DNA from 4 places in the Streptomyces sp. NBC_00286 genome. Region 1 is predicted to be linked to each of the others. Evidence: riboswitches for the same ligand, from Rfam matches in the RefSeq annotation. Region 1 holds a riboswitch; each other region holds the start of a gene.

Region 1 (7,039 bases):
GGCCCACCGGCCGCCACTTCGCGTTCGACCGGCCTGACTGCTCGGTCGGGTAGAAGTTGATGTCGACGACGCGGTCGAGGAACGTGACGGCGGTACGGACGGTGGCGTCGAGCCGTTCCCAGTCGAGATCACCGGTCGATGTGCCGACAAAGGCACCCAGATTGACGGACCCCAGATTGCAGACCGCCGTCTCCCCGTCGTCCGTCACCTCCAGGATCTCCGTGCAGAGGTTGGAGGAGTGGACCGTGTGGCCGGGCAGGGCGGTCTGGTTGGCGGTGCGGTTGGCGGTGTCCTTGAAGGTCATCCAGCCGTTGCCGGTCTGGGCGAGGTTCCGCATCATGCGGCCGTACAGCTCGCGGGCGGGGATGGTCTTCCTCGCGAGACCGTCCGCCTCCGCCTTGCGATAGGCGGCGTCGAACTCCTCGCCCCACAGGTCGACCAGTTCGGGTACGTCGGAAGGGGAGAACAGAGACCACAGGCCGTCCTCGTCGACCCGGCGCATGAACTCGTCCGGGATCCAGTGCGCGAGGTTCAGGTTGTGCGTACGCCGGGCGTCCTCACCGGTGTTGTCCCGCAGCTCAAGGAACTCCTCGATGTCGGAGTGCCAGGTCTCCAGGTAGACGGCCGCGGCACCCTTGCGCCGACCGCCCTGGTTCACTGCGGCGACCGAGGCGTCGAGGGTCTTCAGGAACGGGACGATGCCGTTGGAGTGCCCGTTCGTACCGCGGATCAGCGCACCGCGGGAACGGATCCGGGAGTACGCGATGCCGATGCCGCCCGCGTGCTTCGAGAGCCGGGCGACCTGGTGGTAGCGCTCGTAGATGGAGTCCAGCTCGTCTTTCGGGGAGTCGAGGAGGTAGCAGGACGACATCTGGGGGTGCCGCGTACCGGAGTTGAAGAGGGTGGGGGAGGACGGCAGGTAGTCGAGGCGGCTCATCAGGCGGTAGAGCGCGGCGACTTCGTCGACGGACCGGGCGCTGTCGTCTTCGGCCAGTCCGCTCGCCACGCGCAGCATGAAGTGCTGGGGCGTCTCGATGACGTGCCGGGTGATCGGGTGCCGCAGGAGGTACCGGCTGTGGAGCGTACGGAGCCCGAAGTACCCGAAGCGGTCGTCGCCTTCGGTGTCGATGAGCGCGTCGAGGCGAGCCGCGTGGATCCGTACGAACTCGGCGGTGCGGTCGGCGATCAGGCCCTCGCGGTGCCCGGCCGCGACCGACTCGGAGAAGGACCGCACGCCCTGCGAGGCGGCCTCGGCCGCGATGCCGATGGCCAGCAGCCGGGCAGCCAGCGTCGAATAGGCGGGGTCCTCGGAGATCAGGCCCGCGGCCGCCTCGGTGGCCAGCTCACGCAGCTCCGCCACGTCCGCGCGTGCGGACCGGCCGCGCAACGCCGCGGCGGCGACCCGTCCGGGGTCGGTGTCGGGGAGGTCGGCGGTGAGGTCGGTCAGGGTCCGCAGCAAATCAGAGGGGCGGCCCGAAGGGCCTCCGTTGAGGGCGGTGGTGGGAGACGGGCGGGCGGTCCCTGGTCCGTCGGCCTCGGCCCTGTCCTGCTGCTGGTCCAGTGGCGCTTTCGCTGAGACCGGATCGGCCGGCGCGATGGTCACGTGGGGCTCTCCCTCGCTCGGTAAGGGGCCAGCGTGGAGAGGGGGTTCGGGGCGACACGGGCGTACGCGCACTGCGGCAGCGGGACGCCGCGTCCACCGGCCCACTCCGCGAGGCCCGGACGTCATGGTCACCCGGGCCGGCTTGGCCTGGGCACGCTGCCGGCAGGTCCTCGGACTGACGCTCGGGCACGGCCGTCCCGGGGACAGACATGCACAAGTACACCGTTGCGGGACAGTTCCGGATTCGCACCGGATTCCCCTGCGGCGGCAGCGAGGATGAGCATACATGTTGTGTTGGGCTTGGGGAGTGCACCCCACATGTTGTGTTGTGTGGCGGAGCCTCGGTGGGACGCGCGGGCGCGGGGCGTTGCGTTACGGTGCCTCCATGACGCCGGAGACCATCAGCTTCCGCCCGGACGACGAGACGTATCGCGAGCTGGAAGAGCTGGCTGCTGCCTGGCGCGTCACTCCGGCGGAGGCGATCGGAATGGCTGTGCACGAGGCGTACGTGCGTGAGCAATACCGGCGCGCCGCCGCCGAGTTGGACGAGTGGCGCAACGACCCTGCCTATCAGGCGGAGGTCGCTGACGCGCGAGCGGAGGTTGAAGACTCGCGCGTGTGGTGACGGCCTCTACAGCTCCAACTCGTAGGCCAGCAGGTTGAGGTCGTCGAGGTGGGGGATCGGGTTCCAGTCGCGTTCTGGGGCGCGGGCGAAGCCGAGACGTTCGTAGATGCGGTGGGCTGCGTGCATGGCGCGCTGGGTCGACAGGACGATGCCTGCGCAGCCTTCGGCTCGTGCGCGGTCCATGCAGGCGCGTACGAGGGCCTCTCCGATGCCTCGGCCGCGGGACTCCGGGGCGACGGCGAGCATCCGTATCTCGGCCTCACCGGGTTCCGCGATGTCGGCCATCGGTCCGCCGGAGGGTACGAAGGTCACGCCGCCCAGCACGCGGTCGTGCTCGACGGCGACCAGCACCTCGGCCGCGGCGGCGCGCTTGGCGACGTTCCGCAGCTCGTCCAGGTACCCGTCGCTCTCTCCGAAGTCGAGCAGGCCGTCCCCGAGATAGGCCTGCGCGGTGATCTCGCCGAGGGTCTCGTACTCCTCCGGGGCTGCCTGCCTGATCGCGATGTCCATGCGGTGCAGTGTGCATCACGGGTGTGACAACGGCCTGTGGTTTTCCCTGCGCTGGGGGCTCTGTACGGGGACCTCGTGCGGGGATCTCGGTACGGGACTCAGTGCGGGGATTTCAGTGCGGGATCTCAGCCCATGCCCGGCCACTGCGGCAGTGTCGCCACGAAGTCCTTCACGAAGTCGCGGGGGCCCGGGCCGAGGGCCACGCGGCCTGTGACGGTCAGGCGGGTGGTGAGGGTGGGGGAGTCGGCGTAGTAGGCGCGATGGGCGCCAGCTGGGGCGAACACGGTCTTGCCGCGGGTGAGTTCGCTCGCGGACTCGACGATGACCGCGCCCTCCGCGGCCGTGATGAACGACTCGTCCGCGCACACGCCCACCGCGAGCGGATCGTGCAGCGGGCAGGCGTCGCCGCCGCCGTGGAGGCGGTACGCGTCCATGTACACCCGCAGCAGGCGGGCGGCCAGGGCCGTGCCCGCGCCCGCCGCCTCCAAGACCGCCAGGTCGGCGGGCCGGAGGAGCCAGCGGAGCGAGGCGTCCAGGTCGACCATCGTGAACGGGATGCCGGACGAGACGACCACCTCGGCGGCGTCCGGGTCGGCCCAGATGTTGAACTCGGCGACCGGGGTGATGTTTCCGGGCACCTGCGCGGCGCCGCCCATGAACACGAACTTCTTGACGCGGTGGGCGAAGGCCGGGTCCTCGAGCAGGGCGATGGCCACGTTGGTGAGCGGGCCTGTGGCGCAGACGGTGAGTTCGCCTTCGTACTCGCGGGACAGGCGTAGCAGTGCCTGTGCCGACGACTCCGTCGGGTGCGGGGCCGTGGAGTCGGGCAGTGTCTCGTTGCCTAGGCCTGCCTTGCCGTGGAAGGCGGACGCGGACGTGTAGGGGAGGCGGGTCAGGGGGCGGCCGGCGCCTCGGTGGACGGGGACGTCGGCGTCGATGCGCATTGCTCGGGCGAGGGCTCGGGCGTTGAGGTACGTCTGCTCGGCGGGGAGGTTGCCTCCCACGGAGGTGTAGGCCTTCAGGTCCCACAGCCCTGTACCGAGGAGGTACTGGAGGGCCAGGGCGTCGTCTATGCCGGGGTCACTGTCGAGGACGATCGGTGAGGGAAGGGGCACGGTGGCCAGCGTAGCGGCGGGCGGTTGTGCCGCTGGGGGGAGTTCGCCCCCGCCGCCCCTACCCGTCCCATCCTCGGGGCGTTGCCCCGAGCCCCCACCAGGGGCTCTGCCCCTGGGCCCCGCTGGGGCTGCCGCCCCAGACCCCGCATCGGCCTGAACGGCCTCGTCCTCAAGCGCCGGACGGGCTGAATATCAGCCCGTCCGGCGCTTGAGGAGCGGGGGTCCGGGGGCTGGCCCCCGAACGGGGTCCGGGGCGGAGCCCCGAAGGGGGTCCGGGGGCGCAGCTCATGGCCGGGGTCCGGGGCGGAGCCCCGTGGGGGGCAGGGGCGCAGCCCTGAGGGGGTCTGGGGCGCAGCCCCCAGCGGGGTCCAGGGGCGGAACCCCTTGGTATGGGATGGGTAAGGGCGGCGGGGGGCGAAACACCCCCCGGCCCCACCCCCTAGTGCCCCGCCCCCGCCGTAGCCGGCGGCAGCTCCACCTGCACCCCCGCATCCCCCGCATCCGCCGTGTAATCCCCCGGCGACGTCTCGTCGACACCATCAGGCGCCTTCGCCGCGCGCAGCACGAACGTCAGGACCACCGTCACCACCACGTTCAGGACGAACGCCGTCAGCCCGATGTACCCCATCTCCCCGAGACCGGGGATCTCCGCGTTGGAGCCGCCGAAGTGCTTCTGGGTCGGCGAGGCGACCCCGTACGCGGCCACCGTGCCGTACACCATCCCGACCGCCCAGCCCGCGAGCAGCGCCCAGCGGTGGAACCAGCGGGTGAACAGGCCGCCGACCAGGGCGGGGAAGGTCTGGAGGATCCAGATGCCGCCCAGGAGCTGGAAGTTGATCGCGACCGTCTTGTCCATGGTCAGGACGAAGGCGAGCGCGCCCACCTTTACGAGCAGCGAGACGAGTTTCGAAACCTTCGTCTCCTGCGCCGCGGTCGCGTCGGGCTTGATGAAGTCCTTGTAGATGTTGCGGGTGAACAGGTTCGCCGCCGCGATGGACATGATCGCCGCCGGTACGAGCGCGCCGATACCGATCGCCGCGAAGGCGACACCCGCGAACCAGTCGGGGAACATCGTCTCGAAGAGCTGCGGGATCGCCAACTGCCCGTTCTCCACCTTGATCCCGGCCGCGATCGCCATGAAGCCCAGCAGCGCGAGCAGGCCCAGCATCAGGGAGTACAGCGGCAGAATCGTGGTGTTGCGCCGGATCACCTCACGGCTGCGTGAGGACAGCGTCGCCGTGATCGAGTGCGGGTACATGAACAGCGCGAGCGCGGAGCCCAACGCCAGCGTGGCGTACGTCCATTGGCCCGCCTCGGCCGGGACCAGCGCACCGCGCGGCGCCCCCGTCGCCTCGTTGGTCTGGCTGTACGCGTCGCTGGCCGCGGCGAAGATGTCGTCGAAGCCGCCCAGCTTGATCGGGATGTAGATGATGGCCACCGCGATCACGATGTAGATCAGGGTGTCCTTCACGAACGCGATCAGCGCGGGGGCGCGAAGCCCCGACGAGTACGTGTACGCGGCCAGCACGCCGAAGGCGATGAGCAGCGGCAGGTCCTTGATGAACCAGTTCGTGTTCTCGCCGCCGCCGACGCCCATCACGTCAAGGACGGCCTGGATGCCGACCAGTTGGAGGGCGATGTACGGCATCGTGGCGAGGATGCCGGTCACGGCCACCGCCAGCGACAGGCTCTTCGAGCCGAACCGCCCGCGCACGAAGTCCGAGGTCGTCACATAGCCGTGCTTGTGCGACACCGACCAGAGCCGCGGCAGGAAGGTGAAGATCAGGGGGTAGATGAGGATCGTGTACGGCACGGCGAAGAAGCCGGCCGCGCCTGCCGCGTAGATCGCCGCCGGGACCGCCACGAACGTATAGGCCGTGTAGAGGTCGCCGCCGAGCAGGAACCAGGTGACCCAGGTGCCGAACGACCGTCCGCCCAGGCCCCATTCGTCGAGGCTGTTCTCGTTCTCGGCCTTGCGCCAGCGCGAGGCCAGGAAGCCCATGACCGTGACGGCCAGGAAGAAGAAGATGAAGACGGCGAGTGCGACGCCGTTCACGCCGTCCTTCATGCCGACGCACCCCCGTTCTGGGAGGCCTCGGACCGGGCGGCCTTGCGGGCGCGCTGGTCACGCTGCCACAGCTGGTACGCGATCATCGTGAGCGCCGTGGAGATGAGCACCCAGGCCATCTGGTACCAGTAGAAGAACGGGATGCCGATGAACGTGGGATCCGTCTTGGCGTACGAGCCCACCCAGAGCATCGCCACGAACGGCGCGAACAGGCAGAGGCCGATCACCACACGGACCGGTGTCACCACCGGTGGCTTCACTTCAGACGCTCTTGGCGCATCCGGCGCCTCTGTCGCTTCTGACATATCGCGGTTCCGTCCCCTCACTGATTACCAGTTGCAACGCGCAGGAAATCTAAGGGACAGTTCCGCCCTATGGAACCCCCGTCCGGAATACGGAAGTAAATGTGCGCATTCCGTGGCGACCACGTGTGATCAGCAGCAACGGAACCCCTGCCGGGGATCCGACTCCTGACGCTCAGTACGCTCCCGCTCGAACTCGCGACGGGACGGCACGAGTGCGTCCGGATGTGCCGTACGGACATGGGTGGCGTAACGGTCGTACGCGGACTCGTCGGTCAACTCCCGTACGTACCACCGCACCGACCTAAGAACCCGGAGCAGCCCCGACAGCATCACGTTCCTCCTCCTTCTCCTGGCGGGTCGGGATCAGCCCGGCCGGGGCGACGATCTTCGACTCCACGTACGGTGCCTCGCTGAGCGTGGAGAGCGCGGGGCGGCGTACATGCCTGATGCACACCCTGGCAGCGTCCACGATCACGATCACGATGAGCAGTGCGAGGACCGCCGAAAGGACGCCGTCCACGGTGGAGTTGGTGACGACGGTACGCATGTCGTCCATGGTCTTCGCGGGCGCGAGCACCTCACCCCGGTCGATGGCGTCCTGGTATACCGAGCGCTGCTTGAAAAAGCCGACGCGCGGATCGCTCGAGAACACCTTCTGCCAGCTCGCCGTCAGCGTCACCGTGGCGTCCCACGCGAGCGGAATCCCGGTGACCCAGGCCCACTTGAGGCGCCCGGACTTCACCAGCAGCGTCGTACAGACGGCCAGCGCGACCGCCGCGAGCAGCTGGTTGGAGATGCCGAAGATCGGGAACA
Region 2 (7,039 bases), 1.6 Mb from region 1:
ATGCCGTGCAGGAGCGTGCAGGCCAGGACCGGGGACCACAGGCGTGCGGCGTGTCCGAGCTGCGCGATGGAGACGCCGATGCGTGCCTCGCGGGTGTCGTAGCGGTCGGCAACCGCCTCCGCGAGGTCGGTGAAACCGCGGGCGTAGGCGTCGGTGACCGGATGCCAGCCCTGGCCAGGGCCGCCCACGGCCAGGGTGAAGAATCCTCCGAGAGCCGCCACGTCCTCCAGGGCTGCGGCGACGGCCTCGGCGGGCGCGCGAGCGGATGCGGGTGTAGGTGCGGTCATGTCTGCGCGGCTCCCTGTCTGTGTCCGGGTCTGTGTCCGGGCGGGCGGTCGCCGGTCAGGTCGTGGCCGGTGAGCAGCGTCACCTGGGGCAGGCCGGTACGGGGATGCTCGGTGACGTCCGCCTCGACGCGGTAGACGTCGGCCAGCAGGGCGGGGGTGAGGACGTCCCGTGGTGCGCCGTGGGCGACCACACGTCCGGCCGCCATCACACAGAGGCGGTCGCAGAACGACGCGGCGAGGTTGAGGTCGTGCAGCGCGACGACGGCGGTGACTCCGAGGCGGCGGACGAGCCGGAGTGCGTCGAGCTGGTGGCGCAGGTCGAGGTGGTTGGTGGGCTCGTCCAGCACCATCGTCCCGGTCCGCTGGGCGAGTGCGCGGGCGATCAGGACGCGCTGCTTCTCCCCGCCCGACAGCCGCTCGAACGGCGCGTCGGCCAGGTCGGCGGCGTCGAGTTCCGACAAGGCCGCCATGACGATGGCGCGGTCATCGGCGTCGTCGCCCGCGAAGGCGCGCTTGTGCGGGGTGCGGCCCATGGCCACCACCTCGTACACGGTGAGCTCGAAGTCCCCGGCGTGCTCCTGCAGGACAGCCGCCAGGTGACGGGCCAGCCGCTTGCCGGGCATCCGCCAGACGTCCGTCCCGTCCAGCAACACCCGTCCCGAGGTGGGACGCAGCGCCCGGTAGACGGTCCGCAAGAGGGTGGACTTGCCGGCGCCGTTCGGGCCGACGAGCCCGACCACCTCCCCGGCAGACACCCTCAAGGAGACCTGGTCCACCAGCGGCCTGCCGTCGACGACCACCGACACGTCGTCGATGTCCAAGGCCCCGGGTGCCGCTTCCGGTCGTACGGTCATCGTGCCCTCCTGCGCATCAGCCAGAGGAAGAACGGGCCGCCGACCAGGGCGGTGAGGATGCCGACGGGGATCTCCTCGGGGTTCATGAGGGTGCGTGCGGCCAGGTCGGCGGCGATCAGGAAGGCCGCGCCGAGCAGGGCCGCGGCCGGGAGCGCACGGCGGTGGTCGGCCCCGACCAGGAGTCGTACGACGTGGGGCAGGATCAGGCCGACGAAGCCGATCTGGCCGCTGACCGCGACGATCGTGCCGATCATCAGCGCGACCACGGTGAACAGCGCGGCCCGGAAGCGGTGGACGTCCAGGCCGAGGGCTGCCGCGGCCTCCTCCCCGGCGAGCAGCAGGTTCAGCGGACGGCTCACACCGAGCAGGACGGCCGTGCCGAGCAGGACCGCGCCGGCCGGGATCCACACCATCGTCCAGGTGGTGCCGGCCAGTCCGCCGAGCATCCAGCGCAGCGCCGACTGCGTCTTGTGGGGGTCGTTGGAGGTGACCACGAGGAAACTCGCCACGGCCGACAGCACCTCGGCCATCGCCACGCCCGCCAGCACCAGCCGCACGGTGGTCATCCGTCCGCCGGAGCGGGCCAGGAAGTACACCGCGACCAGGGCCGCCAGCGCGCCGCAGAACGCCGCCAGCGGCAGCGAGAAGGCACCGAACAGCGTCACGTTGAAGACGAGGACCAGCACCGCGCCGACGCTCGCGCCCGACGAGACCCCCAGCAGCATCGGATCGGCGAGCGGATTGCGCACCAGGGCCTGCAACGCCATCCCCGCCACCGACAGTCCGGCTCCGACCACCGCGCACAGCAGTACCCGGGGCAGCCGGACGTCGGTGACGATCGTCTCGCGCACCGGGGGCCACGTCGGTTCGGCCAGGGCGGGGTGCAGTTGGTGGAGCAGGATGCCCCACACCTCCCCGGCCGGGATCGTGACCGAACCGGCCGCGATCCCGAACGTCGCCGCCACCGCGACCAGGGCGCCGAGCCCGGCCAGCACCAGGGCGTAGGGGAGCCTGCGGCGGCCGGTCACGGACTGCGCGGCCCCGGGCCCGGGAGCGCTCTTGCCGACCGCCTCGGCAGTCCCTGGCATCCTGCCCGCGTCGGCCCCGTCGGCGTCTCGGCCGGCGGCGGCCGGCTCCGTCACACCGGTCACCGGAAGCGGTCCGGGTGAAGCTGACGGGCCAGCGATGAAACGGCCGCGGGCACCCGTACGCCCAGGACGGTGGAGGACAGCGGCAGCACCGCGAACCGCTGGTTCTTGATGGCGGGTACGTCCTTCAGAGCCGGGTTGGCGAGCAGGAACTCCTTCTTCTGGGCCACGGTCTGGTCGCCGTAGTCGTAGATGACGATGACTTCGGGCGCCCGCTCGGCCACCTGCTCGAACGACACGTCGCCGAAGGGCTTGTCGAGCTCGGCGAAGAGGTTGACCCCGCCGGCCCGCTCGATCATGTCGTTGCCGATGCCCGCGCCGCCCGCGGTGAAGGCGGTCTTGTCGCCGCTGTCGTAGACGAACAGCTTGACCGGCTCGACGCCGTCGAGGCGCTCCTCCACCTCGTCCAAGGTGGCGTGCAGCCGCTCGATCTGCCGCTCGGCCCGCGCCGGGACGCCGAAGACCTTGGCGACCTCGCGGATCTCCTTGTCCATCAAGGTCATGGTCACCGGCCCGGACGGGCACTCCTCGAGGTTGAGGCGCGTGTTGACGCCGGCCTTGGTGAAGGCGTCACGGGAGCGGCCCTCCTTCTCGTCGAAGGTGGAGGACCAGCCGCCGTAGACGAAGTCGGGCTCGGCGGCCAGCAGCGTCTCGTACGACGGGTACTCCTTCGACAGCACCTTGACCTTGTCGTAGGCGGCCCGGTAGTCGGGGAGGATCTCGTCATCGAGGTAGCCCGTGCCGACCATCGACTTCTCCAGCCCGAGCGCCAGCATCACCTCGGTCGCGTGCTGGTTCAGCGACACCGCGCGCTGCGGCGGGCGCTGAAACGTCGTCTTCACCCCGCAGTTGGACACGGTGACCGGGAAGCCCTTCGCGGCCGGGCCGTTGGCGCCACCGGCGTCGTCCTGGGCGCTTGCGCCGCATCCGGAGATCAGCAGAGCTGTGGCCATGGCCAGCAGATAGGACAGCGGGCGTGTGCCCGTCATGGGAGGTTCCTCTCGTACGGGTGCTACGGACGGTCGGCGCGCGGACGGTCGGCGCGCGGGCTGCCGGTCTCAGGAGACCGCGCGGCGCCGAGGCGGGGTGAAGGCGTAGAGGTCGAGGATCTCGGGCCGGGGAGCGATGCCGGGGCCGCCCGCCCTCACCCAGGCGGCGATGTCCTCGGTCGCGGCCGGGTCGTTGACCAGACCCAGCCAGACCGGCCGCGCCCCGGCGGCCCGTCCGGCGGCGGAGGGCTGCACGACGATCACGTTGGCCTGATCGCACACGTCCAGGCATGCGGAGACGCGTACGGGGGCGGCCTCACGGAGGCGCGCGGTCTGCGCCGCGTGATCGACGCCGGTCACTTTGGGACTGCCGCAGCAGCAGTCCCGGCACACGACGACCCGGCACGGCACCTGGCCGGGCGGTATCGCCTCGACCGGTCCCCTGCCCCCCGGGCTCTCGTACGCCCCCTCGGCCGGCCTCACGGGCATGCCGAACCACCCTCCTCCGGGGAAATCCGCCCCGGGTTCGTCGAGGAGGCGACCGCGTGAGTCTCCTGGCTCTCGGGTCGAAGCTCGTCCCGGCCTTCCCACCCGTCTCCGGGCAGTGGCCTGTTCGGGATCCGCTCGCCGATCACAGTGGCGGGACCGCGCCGGATTCACACCGGCTTCCTCGTCCGCCGTCGCCTTGTCGCCGAGCATCATCGCATCTGAGGCACGGCGCGTCATCAGGGCGGTACCCAGGGGGCGTTACGCCTCTTGCCCGACAGCCTCTTGCCCGACAGGCGAAGCCGACGCGCCCTCTGCGGCGCTTCCGGGAACACCACTGCCGGTTCGGCGTCGAGGCGTCTCTGGACCGGCTGGAGGAGAACGCCCGTGGAGGAGACCGGGCCGCGCGGCATCACGTCGCGCTGCGCTCGCTCGCCTCTCTCATGTCCCGCTCCACGGCCCGGTTCTGCGCGGTGTCCGGCTGTCCCGCCGCGCTGCCCGGACGTCCGGCGCGGAGCAGTCCGCTCCAGTTCTCCCGGCTCCAGTCGGCCGGGCCGGTGGTACGCGTGAACTCCTCGACGAGGGAGAGGAACCGCGCGGGGTCGGTGTGGAACGGGAAGTGCCCGGCCCCCTCGAAGATCTCCAGGCGGCTGCCGGGCATCGCCTCGTGCGCCCCGTACGCGTGCCGTACGGGCACCACGCTGTCCCGGTCGCCCCAGATCAGCATCGTGGGCATGCCCTCGGTGAGGTAGCAGCGGTCGAGCATGGTCACCACCTGGCCGCGCCAGTCGACCACGGCGCGCAGGGTACGGATGAAGGCGCTGCGCGAGGTCGCGTCGGGAAGCGCGTCCACGAGGGTGAGCAACTCCGGTGCGTCCTGGCCCAGATCGGTGTCGAGGAGTCGCATCAGGTGGGCGAACAGGCGTGCTTGCACACCCATGCCGGGCAGGCGCAGCGCGGAGAGCATCAGATGGGCGCCGGGCAGCGACACCGCCCGCAGGACCGGATTCACCTCGCGGCCCACGCCGCCCGCGCTGACCAGGATCAGCCGCTCCGTGCGCTCCGGGAACTGGTACGCGAACTGCATGGCGACGCCGCCGCCGAGCGAGTGCCCGACCAGCGTGGCCTGTTCGATGTCGAGCGTGGACAGCAGGTCGCGCACCCCGTTCGCGTACGCGGCGACCGAGTAGTCGGCCCGGGGCTTCTCCGAGGCGCCGTGGCCGAGCAGGTCGGGGGCGATCACCGTGTGGGTGCGGGCGAGGTCGGGGATGAGCTCGGCCCAGGTCGCCGAGGAGTCGCCGATGCCGTGGATCAGGACGAGTACCGGGCCCTGGCCGGCCATGCGGTAGGCACGGCGGTAGCCGTGCACGACGCGGTGGTGCAGCCGTAGTTCTCCGTCGCCCACCGGGCGCAGCCGCTTGATGCGCTGCGGGCGCTCGCGCGGGACGTCGACCACCGGCTCACCTCCCGTTCCGGGCCGCAGAAAATACGGCTCCAGGCGCTCGGTTCCAGCGTAGGGCCCTTGTCTCACAAGGGATTTCGGTGAGGTTTCGCCTCCGCTAACCGCGCGAACCGACATGTACGGAAAGGGCATTGTCAGTGGCGGACGACAAGCTGGATCGTCGAGTGACAGCTGGACGCAGGCGACCGTGCGCGCCTAGCACTCCACCCGTAGTTATGGATCTTGATAGGCCGCCATCGACAAGCAGCCGAATGCGGGAAAGTGGGCGGAGTGAGTGCTCACTCATTGACGGAGTGAGCACTCACTCCGTACTCTTGCGGTCATGACAGCACCTAAGGAGAACCAGACCACCCGCCGCCGCGCTCCCGGCATGTCGCCGGAGGAGCGGCGCGCGATGATCATCCAGAGCGCGATCCCGCTGATCGCCGAGTACGGCGCCGCGGTGACGACCGCGAAGATCGCCCGCGCCGCGGGCATCGGCGAGGGCACGATCTTCCGGGTTTTCGCCGACAAGGACGAGCTGCTGCAGGCCTGCATGGCCGAGGCGCTCTCCCCCGAGCACGCGGTCCGCGAGCTCGACGCGATCGACGTATCCCAGCCGCTGCCCGACCGGCTCACGGAGGCGGCCGAGGCACTGCAGGCACACATGGACAGGATGGGCGCGATCCTCGGCTCGCTGGGGCATCGCGGCGGCAAGCACCCCGGCACGGTACGCGGCGCGGGCCGCGACGAGTCGATGACCCGTATCCGCGCGGCCCTCGCGGAGCTGCTGGAACCAGACAAGGCGGCCCTGCGCCGACCGCCGGAGCAGATCGCGGCCCTCTTCTTCGGGCTGCTCTTCACCCAGCCGCGTACGGAGGACGAGCCCGACCTGACCCCGCAGGAGCTGGTCGAGGTCTTCCTGCGCGGGGCGCTCTCGGGGGGCGCCAAGTGAGCGCGCGGAGAAGGCGCCTGGGAGTTACGGCCCTGGCCGTCCTGGCCCCCGTCCTGGTGTGGCTGGTCGCGGACCCACTGCTGGGGCACCGGCTGCGAATCGCCGACGGCGAGCAGACGCTCGACATCGGCGCCGTGCCCGTGGCGGTCGTCGCACTGCTCGCGTCGCTCTCCGGCTGGGGACTGCTGGCCGCCCTGGAGCGGTTCGTGGCGCGGCGCGCCCACGCCATCTGGACCGGGGTGGCCGGCGCCGTACTGGCCGTGTCCTTCCTGCCGTTCATCGGCGACGGCATGGACGGCGGCACCCGGGTCTCCCTCGCGCTGATGCACCTGGCGGTGGCGGCGGTCCTGATCCCGGGACTGGGCGGCAGATCCCCCGGGGCGGGAGCCGGTGCCGCTGGGGGATGACCGCCAGCACCAAGTACGCCGCGAACAGCGCCAGAGGGAAGCAGCCTGCCAAAGCGTCGCGCGGTGGGGGATGACCGGCAGAGTGTCCACCACGACGACGAGATGAACAGCGATGCAACCGCACCACCGGCCAACCGCCTGAAGCAGTGGCGTGGCATCGCCACTCGCTACGAGAAGACCGCGCCATCTACCTGACCGGACTCCACATCGCAGGCATCTTCCTCTGGTCCGATCGCTGATGCGCCTGAGACTACGTCCTGGCGATCTCTCGCCGGAGCTGACGGGTAAAGCGGCGAAGTAGGTCCAACGTCTCCTGGTGCTCGGCCCTGCGATCGTCCCCGCCCTCACTGGGCCGGGACTTCCAGACCCGACGCGCGAGAGTGTCGGCGAGTTCGACGGTGTCGTCGGCACACACCAGGTAGAGGGCCGACCGGGCTTCCTGCATCCGGCCCGACAGCTCGTTGCCCCCGGC
Region 3 (7,039 bases), 4.8 Mb from region 1:
ACCGCCGCGACATCCCACCCGCGCTCCTCCATGCCCTCCGCGACCCGGCGGCAAAGGATCTCCAAGAGGTCGATGGCGTCCGAAGCCGTACGCGACGGTCCATCGACCAGGTCCGTCAGCTCGACCGGCACCTTCACCGGCGCTCCAGGCTCCGCGAGCAACTCCTTCTCGACCAGCCCGAAATGAGACGCGAACGACGCGCGCAGGCCGGGCAGTGCGTTCGCCGCGCCGCCCCACACCTGTGAGGCCCGCAGCACGGCCAGTACGAGATTCACGCGCGGCTCGCCCACCGGGCCGCCGCCCAGGATGTGCAGCCCGTCGCGGATCTGCACGTCCTTGATCTCGCACAGATATCCGTCGATGTGCATGACGAACTCGTCGAACGCGTCGTCGTCCGGCTGATCGTCCACATGCAGGTCGTGGTGCAGCTCGGCCGCCTTGACCAGCGTCCAGATCTGCGCGCGCACCGCCGGCGCCTTCGTCGGGTCCAGGTCGGACACCAGCGCGTACTCGTCGAGGAGTTGCTCCAGCTTCGCCAGATCCCCGTACGTGTCCGCGCGCGCCATCGGCGGTACGAGGTGGTCGACGACCGTGGCGTGGCCGCGGCGCTTGGCCTGGGTGCCCTCGCCGGGGTCGTTGACGATGAAGGGGTAGATCAGCGGCAGGTCGCCCAGCACCGCGTCCGGTGCGCAACCCCCGCTCAGCCCAAGCCCCTTGCCCGGCAGCCACTCCATCGTGCCGTGCTTGCCCATATGCACGATCGCGTCCGCGCCGAACGAGAGTTCCAGCCAGCGGTACGCGGCCATGTAGTGGTGCGACGGCGGCATGTCCGGGTCGTGGTAGATCGCGATCGGGTTCTCGCCGAAGCCGCGCGGCGGCTGGATCATCACCACGACGTTTCCGAACTGGAGCGAGGCCAGCACGATGTCGTCCCCGTCGACGTACAACGACCCCGGAGGCTCGCCCCACGCCGCCAGCATCCCCTCCCGCAGCGCGGGGTCGAGCTTGTCGAACCACGCCTGGTAGTCGGCGAGCGGTACGCGCGCCGGCGCGGCGGCCAGCTGATCCTCCGTCAACCACTCGACGTCGTGACCGCCGGCCTCGATGAGACGGTGGATCAACTCGTCGCCGCCGGACGGGTATCCGCTCACCCCGTACCCGGCGTCCCGCAAGGAATCCAGCACCCGTACCGCCGATGCCGGCGTGTCCAGCCCCACCGCGTTCCCGACGCGCGAGTGCTTCGTCGGGTAGGCGGTGAAGACCAGCGCGAGTCGCTTCTCGTCGTTCGGCTTGTGCTTCAACTGCGCGTGCCGTACGGCGATTCCGGCCACCCGCCCGGCCCGCTCCGGATCGGCGACGTACACCGGTACGTCGTCAGGCCCCTGCTCCTTGAAGGAGAACGGGACCGTGACGATCCGCCCGTCGAACTCCGGGATCGCGACCTGCATCGCCGCGTCCATGGGGGAGAGCGCGGCATCGGACTCATCCCACGCCTGCTTCGACGACGTGAGGCAAAGCCCTTGCAGCACAGGGATGTTGAGGTCGGCGAGCGCTCCGATATCCCAGGCCTCCTCATCACCGCCCGCCGACGCCTGCGAGGCGTGCGTGCCCCCGGCCGCGAGCACGGTCGCGACCAGGGCATCGGCACGCCCGAGGATCTCGTACAGCCCGGCATCCGCGCCGCGCAGCGAACCGCAGTACACGGGAAGGGCGTTGGCACCCCGCGCCTCGATCGCGTCGCACAGGGTGTCTACGAAGGCGGTGTTGCCGGAGAGTTCGTGGGCCCGGTAGAAGAGCACGCCGACCGTCGGTCGGCCCTCCACATACGTAGGCTCCCCATGGACCCCGTACTCGGGCATCTTCCGGGGCTCCTCGAAGCCTTCGCCCGTGAGCAGCACGGTGTCGGAGAGGAAGCGGGCCAGCTCGGCGAGGTTCCCGGGGCCGCCCTCGACGAGGTACCGCAGTGCCTCCGCCACGACACCGGCCGGTACCGATGACTCGGCCATCAACTCCGCGTCGGGGACGGCTTCTCCGCCGAGCAGGACCGTCGGGATCCCGGACGCCTTCAACGCCGCGAGCCCGTCCTCCCAGGCGCGTTTGCCACCCAGCAGGCGTACGACGGCGATGTCCGCGCCCTCGAGGAGCGCGGGCAGCTCCTCCGCCACATCCACCCGGGTCGGATTGCCGATCCGGTACGAGGCGCCGGAAGCGGCCCGGGCCGCCAGCAGATCCGTATCGGCGGTCGACAACAACAGCACTGTGCTCATGCGGGCGCTCCCGGTGGAATGAAGGGCAGTCCTGAGGGCGCGCCCGACTCGATGAGCCGCCATAGCGCGTCCGTGTCCGCGTGGTTCTCGATCAGATCGCCGAGCCGGTCCAGCTGCTGCTCGCGCAGCGCGGCGAACGAGGTGTCGGCGGCCGGTACGAAACGGCGGCCCGCGGCGGCCGCCACCTCGCGCAGGAACGCCCGTCGGAATCCGTCCGACTCCAGCGAGCCGTGCCAGTGCGTGCCCCAGATCTCGCCGACCCGGCAACCGTCCAAGAAGGCTTCGCCGCCGGTGACTTCGGCGACGCCGTGATGGATCTCGTACCCCTCGACGTACTCGCCGAGCGCCTCGCCGACGGGCCGCGTGAGCGTCTTCTCGCGCGCGAACCGCACCCGTACGGGGAGGAGTCCGAGCCCGTCGACCTGGCCCGCGCGCGACTCGACCTCGTCCTCGATGTGCTCGCCGAGGATCTGGAAACCGCCGCAGATGCCGAGGACGGGGCGTCCTTCGACGGCCCGCCGCTTCAGCGCGTCGGCAAGTCCCCGCTCGCGCAACCACTCCAGGGCGCGCACTGTCCCGCGGGTCCCCGGAATCACCACCAGGTCCGCATCGGCCAACTCTTCCGCCCGGTCCACGAACCGCACCACGACGCCCGGTTCGGTGGCCAGCGCGTCCACGTCGGTGAAGTTGGACATGAGAGGGATCGCGCAGACGGCGACACGTAGGACGTCCTCCCCGACGGGCGGCGCGACCGCGGACTCGCGGACGGCGCCCCGCAGCGACACCGCCATCCCGTCCTCCTCGTCGATGCCGAGGCCGTGCTGGAGGGGGAGTACGCCGTACGTCGAACGCCCGGTGAGGCCATGCAACATGTCCAACCCCGGCTCCAGCAGCGACACATCGCCGCGGAACTTGTTGACCAGGAACCCGGCGACGAGCGCCTGGTCCTCGGGCGACAGCAGAGCGATCGTCCCGAAGAACGACGCGAAGACCCCGCCACGGTCGATGTCCCCGACCACGAGCACGGGAAGCCGGGCGTTTCTGGCGATCCCCATGTTCACGATGTCGGTCCGCCGCAGATTGATCTCGGCGGGACTGCCCGCCCCCTCACAGATCACCGCGTCATACGTGCCCCGCAACTCGGCCAGACACTCCAGCACGGTCCCGAGCAACTGCTCCTGCCTCCCGCCCGTCACCCCCCGCCGCCCATGTTCGAGGCGCTCCGCGCCGCCCCTCCATTCGTGGTAGCCGCGCGCGCTCAACTCGCCCACCGGTTTGCCCATCAGCACGACCTGACTGCTGCGGTCGCTGCCGGGCTTCAGCAGTACGGGGTTCATGAGCGCCGTCGGCTCGACGCGTGCGGCCTGTGCCTGCATGGCCTGCGCGCGACCGATCTCGGCGCCCTCGCGCGTGACGAACGAATTGAGGGACATGTTCTGCGCCTTGAAGGGCGCGACCTTGACGCCCTGGCGCACCAGCCACCGGCAGATCCCGGCCGTGACGACGCTCTTTCCGGCGTCGGAAGTCGTCCCGGCGACCAGCAGCCCACCGCCGCTCATGACGTACGCCCCTTTGCGATGAGCCGACCGGTGAGGAGCCGTCGCGTGACGAGCCGTCCGGCGACCGTCGCGCCGAGCGCGAGCCGGCTCACGCGTCGCGAGAGCCGTACGGCCCGCTCGATGTCGTCGACCTGGACGGCCCGTCCCTCGCCGTTGAGTACGGGTCGGTGCTCAACTCGCCCGCCGTACGACAGCGTTCCGCCCAGCTGTACGCCCAACGCCCCCGCGAACGAGGCCTCGACGGGCCCGGCGTTGGGGCTCGGGTGCTGGGCGGCGTCGGTGCGCCAGGCGTGTATGGCTCCGCGTGGATCGCCGCCCGCGACGGTCGCTAGGGCGGCGGTCAGCCGGGCGCCGGGCCAGCCCGTCACGTCGTCGAGCCGTGCCGAAGCCCAGCCGAAACGCCGGTACTTGGGCGATTTGTGCCCGACCATGGCATCCAGCGTGTTGACGGCCCGGAAGCCGACGAGGCCCGGCACACCCGCCACAGCGCCCCACACCAGCGCGCCGACCACCGCGTCCGAGGTGTTCTCGGCGACGGACTCGACGACGGCGCGGGCGATCCCGTCGGCGTCCAGCGCCTGCGGGTCCCGTCCGCACAGGTGCGGCAGTCGCTCCCGGGCCGTCTCGATGTCCCCGGCGGCCAGTGCCTGGCCGATGGCCCGGGCCTCGCGGCCGAGCGAAGTGCCGCCGACCACGGCCCAGGTGGCGGCCGCGGTCAGTGCGATCGAGGCGGTACGGGACGTACGTACGGACGTGGCGGCGAGGGCCGCGAGCGATACGGCACCGCCGGCGCATACGGCGGTGTGCAGGGCGCCCCACCCACGGTGGTCCCGCCACAGCACCCGTTCCACGGCGCTCGCGGTCCGGCCGAACGCGGCGACCGGATGTCCACGGCGTGGATCGCCGAGGAGTTGGTCACCGAGGAGGCCGGCGGCGGCGCCGTACGCGAAAACGCGATCGGCACGCATGGGGTCAGCCTGTCGCTACGTCAGGCAGAACCCTTGGGGTCCTCGAAACCCTCGTACTCGGCGAAACCCTCGTACTCGGCAAACTGATCCGCAACAGGCAGCCGCGCATGGCGATATGTCCTCACTCAGGGTGTCCGCGCCCTGGTTCGACGAGACCGACGGCGAGAGTTCCTGGCTCCCGGAGAACTGCTTCCCCGGTGACAGTGGCGGGACCGCGCCGGACTCACACCGGCTTCCTCTTCTGCCGCCGTACTTGGCTCGGGCAGTCCACCACGCCCACGAACAGCCGTCAACTTGCCGCTGACCTGCGACGGGAGAGTGTGCGAAGGCCCACACAGACGTGTGGGCCGACGGACGTGGGCGGGTGGGGTGTTGGGCGTCAGGCCACGATCAGGTAGATGCCGTACGCCACTGCCGCCGCGCATGCCGTGAAGCAGGCGTACGCGCCGGTCGTCGCCAGGAGCGCGGAGTTGCCCTGTGCGGAGGCCGATTCGCGGCGGGAGAGGCCGACGATGCCCAGGGTGAATGCGCCCACGAGGGCGACGGTGACGATGAGGCTGACTCCGAAGACGGAGCCGAGGGCTGCCCAGTCGATGTGCATGCGGTGGATTCCTCAGACCGTGGCGGTGCGGGTGGCGGGCTCGGTGTCCGGCTCTTCGACGTGGCCCGGCGGGGGCGGGGTGACGGCGGCGATGGCCGTGCCCATCACGTCGGCGGCTACTTCCGTGCCGTTGATGTCAGTTGTGCCGTCGGTGTCATTGACGTTCGTGTGGTCGATCACCTCACGGCGGGAGACCACCCAGATCGCGGCACTGGACGCGATCAGGAAGACGGCGACGAACGCGGTGCCCCAGGCGCCGAAGGAGGTCACGTACTCCGCGATCGCGGCGACCAGGGCCGCGGCCGGCAGCGTCAGGCCCCAGGCGACGAACATCCGGGTGGCGGTGGACCAGCGGACCACTCCGCCCTTGCGGCCGAGGCCCGCGCCCATCACCGAGCCGGAGACCGAGTGCGTGGTGGACAGGGAGAAGCCGAGGTGCGAGGAGGCCAGGATGACCGTGGCCGCGCTGGTCTGGGCGGCGAAGCCCTGCTGCGGCTGGAGGTCGGTCAGGCCCTTGCCCATCGTGCGGATGATGCGCCAGCCGCCGAGGTAGGTGCCGAGCGCGATCGCGAGACCGGCGGAGAGGATGACCCAGACCGGCGGGTCGGAGTCGGGGGCGATGGCGCCGCCGGTGACCAGGGCGAGGGTGATGATGCCCATGGTCTTCTGCGCGTCGTTCGTGCCGTGCGCCAGCGAGACGAGCCCGGCGGAGGCGATCTGGCCTGTGCGGTAGCCCTTCTTGGCGGCTTCGCCGTTCGCGTTCCGGCCGAGCCGGTACGTCAGCCGGGTGGCGAGCATCGCGGCGAGGCCCGCGACCAGCGGGGCGGCGATCGCGGGGATCAGCACCTTGGTGACGAGGACGTCGCCGTGCACCGCACCCATGCCGGCCGAGGCGATGGTGGCGCCGATCAGGCCGCCCATGAGGGCGTGCGAGGAACTGGACGGCAGGCCTACGAGCCAGGTCAGCAGGTTCCAGAGGATGGCGCCGACGAGTGCGGCGAAGATCACTTCGGGTTGGATGCCGGTCTCGTCGACGAGGCCCTTGGAGATGGTGTTGGCGACCTCGATCGAGAGGAACGCGCCGACCAGATTGAGTACGGCGGACATGGCCACCGCGGCTTTGGGCTTCATCGCGCCGGTCGAGATGGTGGTGGCCATCGCGTTGGCGGTGTCGTGGAAACCGTTCGTGAAATCGAACGCGAGGGCGGTGACCACCACTATCGCGAGGATCAGCGAGAAGTTCTCCATTTACCCGGTCTTCTATTGGACGTCAGCGGTTCGTGGACCGTAGGCAACCTGAATGAACGGAAGATGAACTCAGTAGGACCACGAGGTGTATCGAAACGAGTCGCTGCCCCTCCGGGTACCCGGAGGGGCAGTGTTGTAGTCGACCAGATCGGCGGCGCGTTAGTCGAACTGAGGCGGAGTATCGGGCTCCGCCTGCCCTTGCTTCCAGCCTTCTCCTGCTTCAAGCCCTTCCGCTTCTTGCCCTTCTGCTTCTAGCCCCTCGCGAACTGCTTGAGCCGGCTCATGGACCCGTTGAAGAGATTCTGGTCACCCGGCAGCGTCCCGCCGTTGTCGTACTGCCAGAACGTCCACGTCCGCCAGCCCGCGGGCAGCGTCCCCGTCGACGAGCTGTACCGG
Region 4 (7,039 bases), 3.1 Mb from region 1:
GCCGCGACCAGGAGCAGAGCCGAACCGATGGCCGGCCAACGCGCGGCTGCAGCCCTCTTGATTCTCATGAACATGACAATGCACTCCCCTTCCTGAACAGGTGGCTGCCAGGCTTGGGGCGCGCGCTGCCGCGCCGATGCCGTAGCGGGATGTCGCCGCTTCGGCCCGCTGGGTGTGCTTCAGCAGGCCACTACGCCGAGCGGGGGCCGAGCGGGGGCAACCGCTCGGAAACAGTAGAAGTCGATGGCTACCGCGCTGTCGGGTCACATCGACGACCGTGATGGTCCGCCGACAAGGCTAGAAGACTTCAGCCCAATGTGTCCATACTTTCTTCCGGGCCAGCCAGGCTATCGGCCTGTTGTGGAGAAAGTCGCGAAGGGCCCGAGCCCCGTCAGGACTCGGTGCCGTCTCCACCCCGGATTGGCGGGACGCAGACGGGTACGTGATCGCCGCCGCCTGACACAGATGGGCGGCGGAGCGCCCAGAGGATCGGCCTGGCGCCGTTCAACATCCGGGACGCCGGCGACCTCAGTATCGGCCGCCGCCTCAGCCCTGCACGGCCCAGTTGCGCTGGCCCTGAGGAATTAGCAGATCAGCGGGCCCAGGACGCCAACGAGCCAAGCCCATCGCGCGTCAGGCCAAGCGCTCCGCCCAGTGCCAACTATCCCGCTTTTATGCCAACTAAAAAGCCTCGTCACAAGCACTCAGCGGCGCACCCGCGGCATGCCCAGACCGATCCACGAGATGATTTCGCGCTGGATCTCGTTGTTCCCGCCGCCGAAGGTGAAGATCACGGCCGAGCGGTAGCCGCGCTCCAGCTCGCCATGGAGGACCGTGCCCGCCGAGCCCTCCTTGAGGGCGCCCGCCGCGGCGACGATCTCCATGAGCCAGGCGTACGCGTCGCGGCGCGCCTCGGAGCCGTACACCTTCACGGCGGAGGCGTCCTGGGGAGTGAGGGTGCCTTCCTGAACCGCGTTCACCATCTGCCAGTTGAGGAGCTTCATCGCGTCGAGCTTCGTGTGGGTCTGGGCGAGACGGCGGCGCACCCAGGGCAGGTCGACGACGCGGCGGCCGTCGGCGAGTTTGGTCTCCATGGCCCAGCGCTGCACGTCGTGCAGGGCGCGGATGGCCATGGTGCCGTGGGCGGCGAGGGTGACGCGTTCGTGGTTGAGCTGGTTGGTGATCAGCCGCCAGCCCTTGTTCTCCTCGCCGACGCGGCGGGAGACGGGGACGCGGATGTTCTCGTAGTAGCTCGCGGTGGTGTCGTGCGAGGCGAGGGTGTTGATGAGGGTGCAGGAATAGCCAGGGTCGGTCGTCGGCACGAGGAGCATGGTGATGCCCTTGTGCGGGGGCGCGTCCGGGTCGGTACGGACGGCCAGCCACACCCAGTCGGCGGTGTCACCGTTGGTCGTCCAGATCTTCTGGCCGTTGACGATGTACTCGTCACCGTCCCGTAGGGCCCTGGTCTTGAGCGCGGCCAGGTCCGTGCCCGCGTCGGGCTCGCTGTAGCCGATCGCGAAGTCGATCTCGCCGGAGAGGATCTTCGGCAGGAAGTACGCCTTCTGCTCGTCCGTGCCGAACTGCATGATCGTCGGCCCGACCGTGTTCAGCGCCATCAGCGGCAGCGGTACGCCCGCCTGGGCGGCCTCGTCGAAGAAGATGAACTGTTCCATCGGGCTCAGCCCGCGCCCGCCGTACTCCTTCGGCCAGCCCACCCCGAGCCAGCCGTCGGAGCCGAGCCGGCGGATGGTCTCGCGGTAAAACCGCTTCTGCGCGGCCGGGTCGGCGTACCGGGCGTGCACGTTCTCCGGTACCAACTCGGTGAAGTAGGCGCGCAGTTCGGTGCGCAACTCCTGCTGCTCCGGCGTGTATTCGAGATGCACGGCGCCTCCTGGCTCCCACTGGCCTGCCGCTCCGGCCGCCCGGTCCTGACGGCGCACACCGTAGAACCTGTTTCAGAAATTGGGAACACACAGGAGGGTCGGACACAGACGAAAGGGCCCCCGGCCGAGGCCGGGAGCCCTTTCCCTGTTCAACGGCTCAGTGCGCGACGGCCGTTGCCCCCTTGGGCGGGGCGGCAGCCGTACGCGGAGCCAGCACGCGCTCCGCGAGGTACCCGAAGACCAGGCCGTACGCGGTCCACAGGGTCACCTGGATGGCGAGGGCGGCGAGCCGGTACTGCCACAGCAGCGTGGCAGGGAAGCCCTCCGGGACCATGTTGTACGACGGCAGGACGGCGTATGCCAGGCCGACGACGAGGACGAAGAAGGCTCCTGCGGAGAGGGTGGCGTTCCAGTTGCCCAGGCGTGGCGCGAGGCGCTTGCCGAGGATCACCGTGCCGACGGCCAGCAGCCCGCTGAGGACGACCATCAGGAAGTACAGCGTGGTCCGCTCGTTGAGGGTGTCGGGGTCGCCGACGGCGGGCGGATTGGCCGGGTACTTCAGGAACGGCACGACGTAGACCGCGAGCAGGCCCGCGGTCGACAGCAGCAGCGCGCTCGAGCGCGGTCCGAAGCGGCCGATCCTGCCGAGTGCGAAGCAGTACGCGAGGGCGGCGATACCGCCGAACGCGACGCCGTAGACGAGGACGCCGGTGCTCAGGCCGGCGGTGGACTGCATGGTGCGGCTGACGAGTTCCTCGCCGCCGTGCTCGTGGGCGTGGGCCTCCTCGAAGGCGATGGCCTCGTCGACGCGTGGTTCGCCGAGGAAGTAGGCGACGACCAGGGCGAGCAGGCCCGCGGCGAGTCCCGCGAGCATGCCACGCACCAGGAGGTTTCTGACGGTTGCTGAATCCATGTGCTCGTACGCTTCCTCGTCGCCGTCAGTGGCAGGGGAAGCCGAGCAGATGGCGGGCGTCGTGCACCCACTCGTGCACGCCTTCACCGGAGAGCAGCGAGGTGGCACCCTGCTCGGCGCCGACGAAGTAGAGCAGGACCAGCATCAGGATGCCGAAGAAGACCGCCCAGGGGGCGATCGCGCCGATCGGCAGCGTGGCCGGCACGGCGGCCGGTGCGGCGGGGTTGGTTGCGCTCGGCTGAGCGACGGACTGCGCCATGTGGCAGGACCTCCTGGGGAACTCGCGTCCCGTCTTGGTGGTGCACAGGACGACGGCCACGGGTCTGACTTACCCGGACTGAACCGCCCCTGGTGGGAGGCGGTCGGTACGGGCTTACAGTGGCGCGACCGTGCCGGATTCTCACCGGCTTCCGTCGAACCGTCGTCAATTTCGACGTGACCGTACCGCGAAGTGGGGAGGCGGCCAAGGGCGCACGGGGTGCCGGAGCGTGCGCCGTTCCCCTGGTCGCGCGCCAATTCCCGGTGCGGGCAAGGGCTTTGAGCGGGCGTTTGAGTACGAGAGTGGGCCGATGACCAGCCGAGTGATGTTGATCTCACCAGCGATCAGTGCCGCGTTGCGGGAGGCGCGTTTCGACGACGGATGCTCCCTCGACGCCTCCGGGCTGCGGCTCGCGGAGGCGGCCGCGGGTTCGCTGCCCGCTGCGGAGCGGGCCCTGGTCTCCCCCGGTGTGCGCTGCCGCGAGACGGCCGTCGCGCTGAGTCTCGACGCCGCGGACGAGCCAGAGTTGGTGGGACTGGACGTGGGCCGCTGGCGCGGCACGAGCCTGGCCGAGGTGAGCGCCGAGGAGCCGGAGGCGGTCGCGCGCTGGCTGGCGGATCCGTCGTACGCCGCGCACGGCGGTGAATCCGTACGCGGATTGTGCGATCGGGTCGCCAAGTGGCTGGACGCGGCTGGGCAGTTCGAGGGCCGGACTCTCGCCGTTGTCGAGCCGGAGATCGTACGGGCCGTGGTGGTACGGGCTCTAGGTGCTCCGGAGCCGGCGTTCTGGCGGATCGACGTACCACCGCTGACGGCGACGGAGCTCAGCGGGCGGGCCGGGCGCTGGAACGTACGGGTGGGCCGAGCGCTCGGGGCCTGACCGAGCCGAGGGCCGGGCGGCGGTCCGTCGCCTCGGGGCGGCTGTCATCACAGCAAGCCGGGCGTTCGGGTACTGATGGGCGAGGCGGTCCGTCACCTCGGGACGGCCCTCGCCACTGCTGGCTCGTCACCTCAGCTGGGCGAGGAACTCCGTGCAGGCGCGCGCGCAGTCCCGGCAGGACTGGGCGCCCTCTTCGGCGTCGGGGTTCCGGTCGAAGACGTGCGCGGTCTCCAGGCAGACGGCGCGGCACCATTCGACCTGGGCGCGTGTTCCGGCCTCGTCCTGCCAGGTCTGCTCGGCCAGCAGGCGGCAGGTCGCGTCGCAGACCTCCGCGCACATGATGCTCTTGCGCCGCAGCAGCTGCTGGTCTTCGGGACCGTCGAGATCGGCGAGACTCGCGCGCAGCGCACACACCCGCGCGCACTCGGTACACGCCTGCGCACAGGCGAACCGGTCCTCGAGGAAACGGACGAGTTCCTGCTGATCTGTCGCTGACACGCTGACCGAGTTGCCGTACGCCGCTTGGTCAAACCCGGCGGCGTCACCAAGAGGGCACGAGATCCGCCGTTCCCACCGGTGCCCAACCGCACTCGGCGATCGATACTTGACCCGCAGGCTTTGAGAGATCCAGGACGCGGCCACGGCTGCTCACCTCACCCGGAGGTACGGAATGAAGATGCTCATCAACGTCGCGGAGACGGTTGTCACGGACGCGCTGCGGGGCATGGCGGCCGCTCATCCCGAGCTGACCGTGGATGTCGAGAACCGGGTGATCGTACGGCGGGACGCTCCGGTCGCCGGGCAGGTGGGCCTCGTCTCCGGCGGTGGTTCGGGGCATGAGCCGCTGCACGGCGGGTTCGTGGGTCCGGGGATGCTGTCGGCGGCCTGTCCGGGAGAGGTGTTCACCAGCCCGGTGCCGGACCAGATGGTGCGGGCGGCCGCCGCCGTGGACAGCGGCGCCGGCGTGCTGTTCATCGTGAAGAACTACACCGGGGACGTACTCAACTTCGACATGGCGGCGGAGCTCGCCGAGGACGAGGGCATCCAGGTGGCGAAGGTGCTCGTCAACGACGACGTGGCGGTGACCGACAGCCTCTACACGGCGGGGCGGCGCGGCACCGGCGCGACTCTGTTCGTGGAGAAGATCGCGGGCGCCGCGGCGCAGGAGGGCCAGTCGCTGGAGCGCGTCGAGGCGGTGGCCCGTCAGGTCAACGAGAGCTCCCGCAGTTTCGGTGTCGCCCTGAGTGCCTGCACCACTCCGGCCAAGGGCAGCCCCACCTTCGATCTCCCGCCCGGCGAGCTCGAGTTGGGCATCGGCATCCACGGCGAGCCCGGCCGTGAGCGGCGCGCGATGATGACGTCGCGGGAGATCGCCGACTTCTCGGTGAACGCGATCCTGGAGGACCTGAGCCCCAAGAATCCGGTGCTGGTCCTGGTCAACGGCATGGGCGCGACACCGCTCCTGGAGCTGTACGGCTTCAACGCGGAGGTGCAACGCGTCCTGACCGAGCGCGGCGTCGCAGTGGCGCGCACGCTCGTCGGCAACTACGTCACCTCACTCGACATGGCCGGAGCATCGGTGACGCTGTGTCAGATCGACGAGGAGCTTCTTCGGTTGTGGGACGCTCCGGTGCGTACGGCGGGCCTGCGCTGGGGCACCTGAGGCCGGTCAACTCCCCTACCGGACAAGCTCGACGACCACGTAAACACCATGCGAGGAGATCCTGTGCTCGACGCCGACTTCTTCCGCCGTTGGATGACGGCGACCGCCGCGTCCGTCGACCGCGAGACGGAGCGGCTCACCGCCCTCGACTCGCCGATCGGCGACGCCGACCACGGCAGCAATCTGCAGCGCGGCTTCACGGCCGTGACGGCCACGCTGGAGAAGGAGGCGCCGGGCACGCCGGGTGCCGTCCTGATGCTCGCCGGACGCCAGTTGATCTCGACGGTGGGCGGTGCGTCGGGTCCGCTGTACGGCACTCTGCTGCGCCGTACCGGGAAGGCGCTCGGGGACGCGGCCGAGGTCAGCGAGGATCAGTTCACAGACGCGTTGCGCACCGGAGTGGACGCGGTGATGCAGCTCGGCGGGGCGGCGCCCGGCGACAAGACCATGATCGACGCGCTGGTGCCCGCGGTCGCAGCGCTCGGCGAGTCCTTCGCGGCGGCGCGGGCCGCCGCCGAGGAGGGCGCCCTGGCGACCACGCCCTTGCAGGCCCGCAAGGGCAGGGCGAGTTATCTGGGCGAGCGGAGCATCGGGCACCAGGATCCGGGCGCTACGTCCTCGGCCCTGCTGATCGCGGCTCTTGAGGAGGCGGCCGGTGAGTGACGAGAAGCTGGTGGGGATCGTGCTCGTGTCGCACAGTGCCGCGGTGGCCGCCTCGGTCGCCGAGCTGGCGGTAGGGCTCGCGGGCGGCGGCACCACCGCGGCGGTGGCTCCGGCGGGCGGGGTCGAGGGCGGTGGCCTCGGGACCAGCGCCGAGCTGATCTCCGCCGCGGCCGCCTCCGTGGACCGCGGCGCCGGTGTCGCCGTACTCACCGACCTCGGCAGCGCGGTCCTCACCGTGAAGACCCTGCTCGCCGAAGGCGACGAACTCCCGGCCCACACCCGCCTCGTGGACGCCCCCTTCGTCGAGGGCGCGGTCGCCGCGGTCGTCACGGCCTCGTCGGGAGCGGACCTCGCGGCGGTGGAAGCGGCGGCTTCGGAGGCGTACACGTACCGGAAGGTGTGACGCGGCGGACGCGGAGTGGGCCGCCGGTTCGGTGACACGGCGTGGCGCGCCGTCCGGGTACGCCGTACGGAGGACTCCGTCACCTGGCCGGGCCCGCCCCGCGTGCGGGGGCGGTGGAGTGCGCATTGGCTCGTCCCAGGGCAGCACGGGCGTTTCCCAACCCTCGGCGGCGCATGGGATGTACCGCCAACCGTGCCGCCGGAGGGCAGTCCAATGCGTACTACTCAGATGTTCGTCCGCGCCGGTCTGACCGTGGCGGCCTCCGCCGCGCTGCCACTGGCCCTCACTGCCGGGCCCGCTGCCGCGGTGAACACACAGATCACCGTGACCTCCAGTGGGTCCACGGTCCAGGTGAACACCACCTCGTGCCCGGGC

The links. Region 1 has a riboswitch for cobalamin ahead of OHT21_RS14765 (ribonucleoside-diphosphate reductase subunit alpha). Riboswitches for the same ligand answer to the same signal wherever they lie in the genome.
Region 2: it holds a riboswitch for cobalamin, as region 1 does, so the genes downstream of both, OHT21_RS22155 ((2Fe-2S) ferredoxin domain-containing protein) here and OHT21_RS14765 (ribonucleoside-diphosphate reductase subunit alpha) in region 1, are expected to answer to the same signal.
Region 3: it holds a riboswitch for cobalamin, as region 1 does, so the genes downstream of both, OHT21_RS36655 (cobalamin biosynthesis protein) here and OHT21_RS14765 (ribonucleoside-diphosphate reductase subunit alpha) in region 1, are expected to answer to the same signal.
Region 4: it holds a riboswitch for cobalamin, as region 1 does, so the genes downstream of both, OHT21_RS00740 (CbtB domain-containing protein) here and OHT21_RS14765 (ribonucleoside-diphosphate reductase subunit alpha) in region 1, are expected to answer to the same signal.

Annotation. Positions count from the first base shown of each region.
Region 1 is NZ_CP108054.1:3,279,331-3,286,369, reverse strand. Features, by position in the region: gene OHT21_RS14765 (ribonucleoside-diphosphate reductase subunit alpha) at 1-1,603, opposite strand, end outside; cobalamin riboswitch at 1,748-1,887, opposite strand; gene OHT21_RS14760 (hypothetical protein) at 1,989-2,228, shown strand; gene OHT21_RS14755 (GNAT family N-acetyltransferase) at 2,235-2,738, opposite strand; gene OHT21_RS14750 (nucleoside hydrolase) at 2,864-3,853, opposite strand; gene mctP (monocarboxylate uptake permease MctP) at 4,293-5,921, opposite strand; gene OHT21_RS14740 (DUF3311 domain-containing protein) at 5,918-6,226, opposite strand; gene OHT21_RS14735 (YbdD/YjiX family protein) at 6,356-6,556, opposite strand; gene OHT21_RS14730 (carbon starvation CstA family protein) at 6,528-7,039, opposite strand, start outside.
Region 2 is NZ_CP108054.1:4,848,002-4,855,040, forward strand. Features, by position in the region: gene OHT21_RS22135 ((2Fe-2S)-binding protein) at 1-287, opposite strand, end outside; gene OHT21_RS22140 (ABC transporter ATP-binding protein) at 284-1,141, opposite strand; gene OHT21_RS22145 (FecCD family ABC transporter permease) at 1,138-2,229, opposite strand; gene OHT21_RS22150 (ABC transporter substrate-binding protein) at 2,289-3,278, opposite strand; gene OHT21_RS22155 ((2Fe-2S) ferredoxin domain-containing protein) at 3,348-3,767, opposite strand; cobalamin riboswitch at 3,806-3,994, opposite strand; gene OHT21_RS22160 (alpha/beta fold hydrolase) at 4,177-5,220, opposite strand; gene OHT21_RS22165 (TetR/AcrR family transcriptional regulator) at 5,549-6,160, shown strand; gene OHT21_RS22170 (DUF6069 family protein) at 6,157-6,567, shown strand; gene OHT21_RS22175 (hypothetical protein) at 6,818-7,039, opposite strand, start outside.
Region 3 is NZ_CP108054.1:8,096,690-8,103,728, forward strand. Features, by position in the region: gene cobN (cobaltochelatase subunit CobN) at 1-2,267, opposite strand, end outside; gene OHT21_RS36650 (cobyric acid synthase) at 2,264-3,826, opposite strand; gene OHT21_RS36655 (cobalamin biosynthesis protein) at 3,823-4,794, opposite strand; cobalamin riboswitch at 4,938-5,081, opposite strand; gene OHT21_RS36660 (hypothetical protein) at 5,174-5,395, opposite strand; gene OHT21_RS36665 (inorganic phosphate transporter) at 5,408-6,643, opposite strand; gene OHT21_RS36670 (lysozyme) at 6,895-7,039, opposite strand, start outside.
Region 4 is NZ_CP108054.1:141,424-148,462, forward strand. Features, by position in the region: gene OHT21_RS00725 (carbohydrate-binding protein) at 1-74, opposite strand, end outside; gene OHT21_RS00730 (acyl-CoA dehydrogenase family protein) at 705-1,883, opposite strand; gene OHT21_RS00735 (CbtA family protein) at 2,041-2,796, opposite strand; gene OHT21_RS00740 (CbtB domain-containing protein) at 2,822-3,055, opposite strand; cobalamin riboswitch at 3,093-3,234, opposite strand; gene OHT21_RS00745 (histidine phosphatase family protein) at 3,366-3,935, shown strand; gene OHT21_RS00750 (ferredoxin) at 4,062-4,433, opposite strand; gene dhaK (dihydroxyacetone kinase subunit DhaK) at 4,606-5,598, shown strand; gene dhaL (dihydroxyacetone kinase subunit DhaL) at 5,662-6,261, shown strand; gene OHT21_RS00765 (PTS-dependent dihydroxyacetone kinase phosphotransferase subunit DhaM) at 6,254-6,664, shown strand; gene OHT21_RS00770 (hypothetical protein) at 6,878-7,039, shown strand, end outside.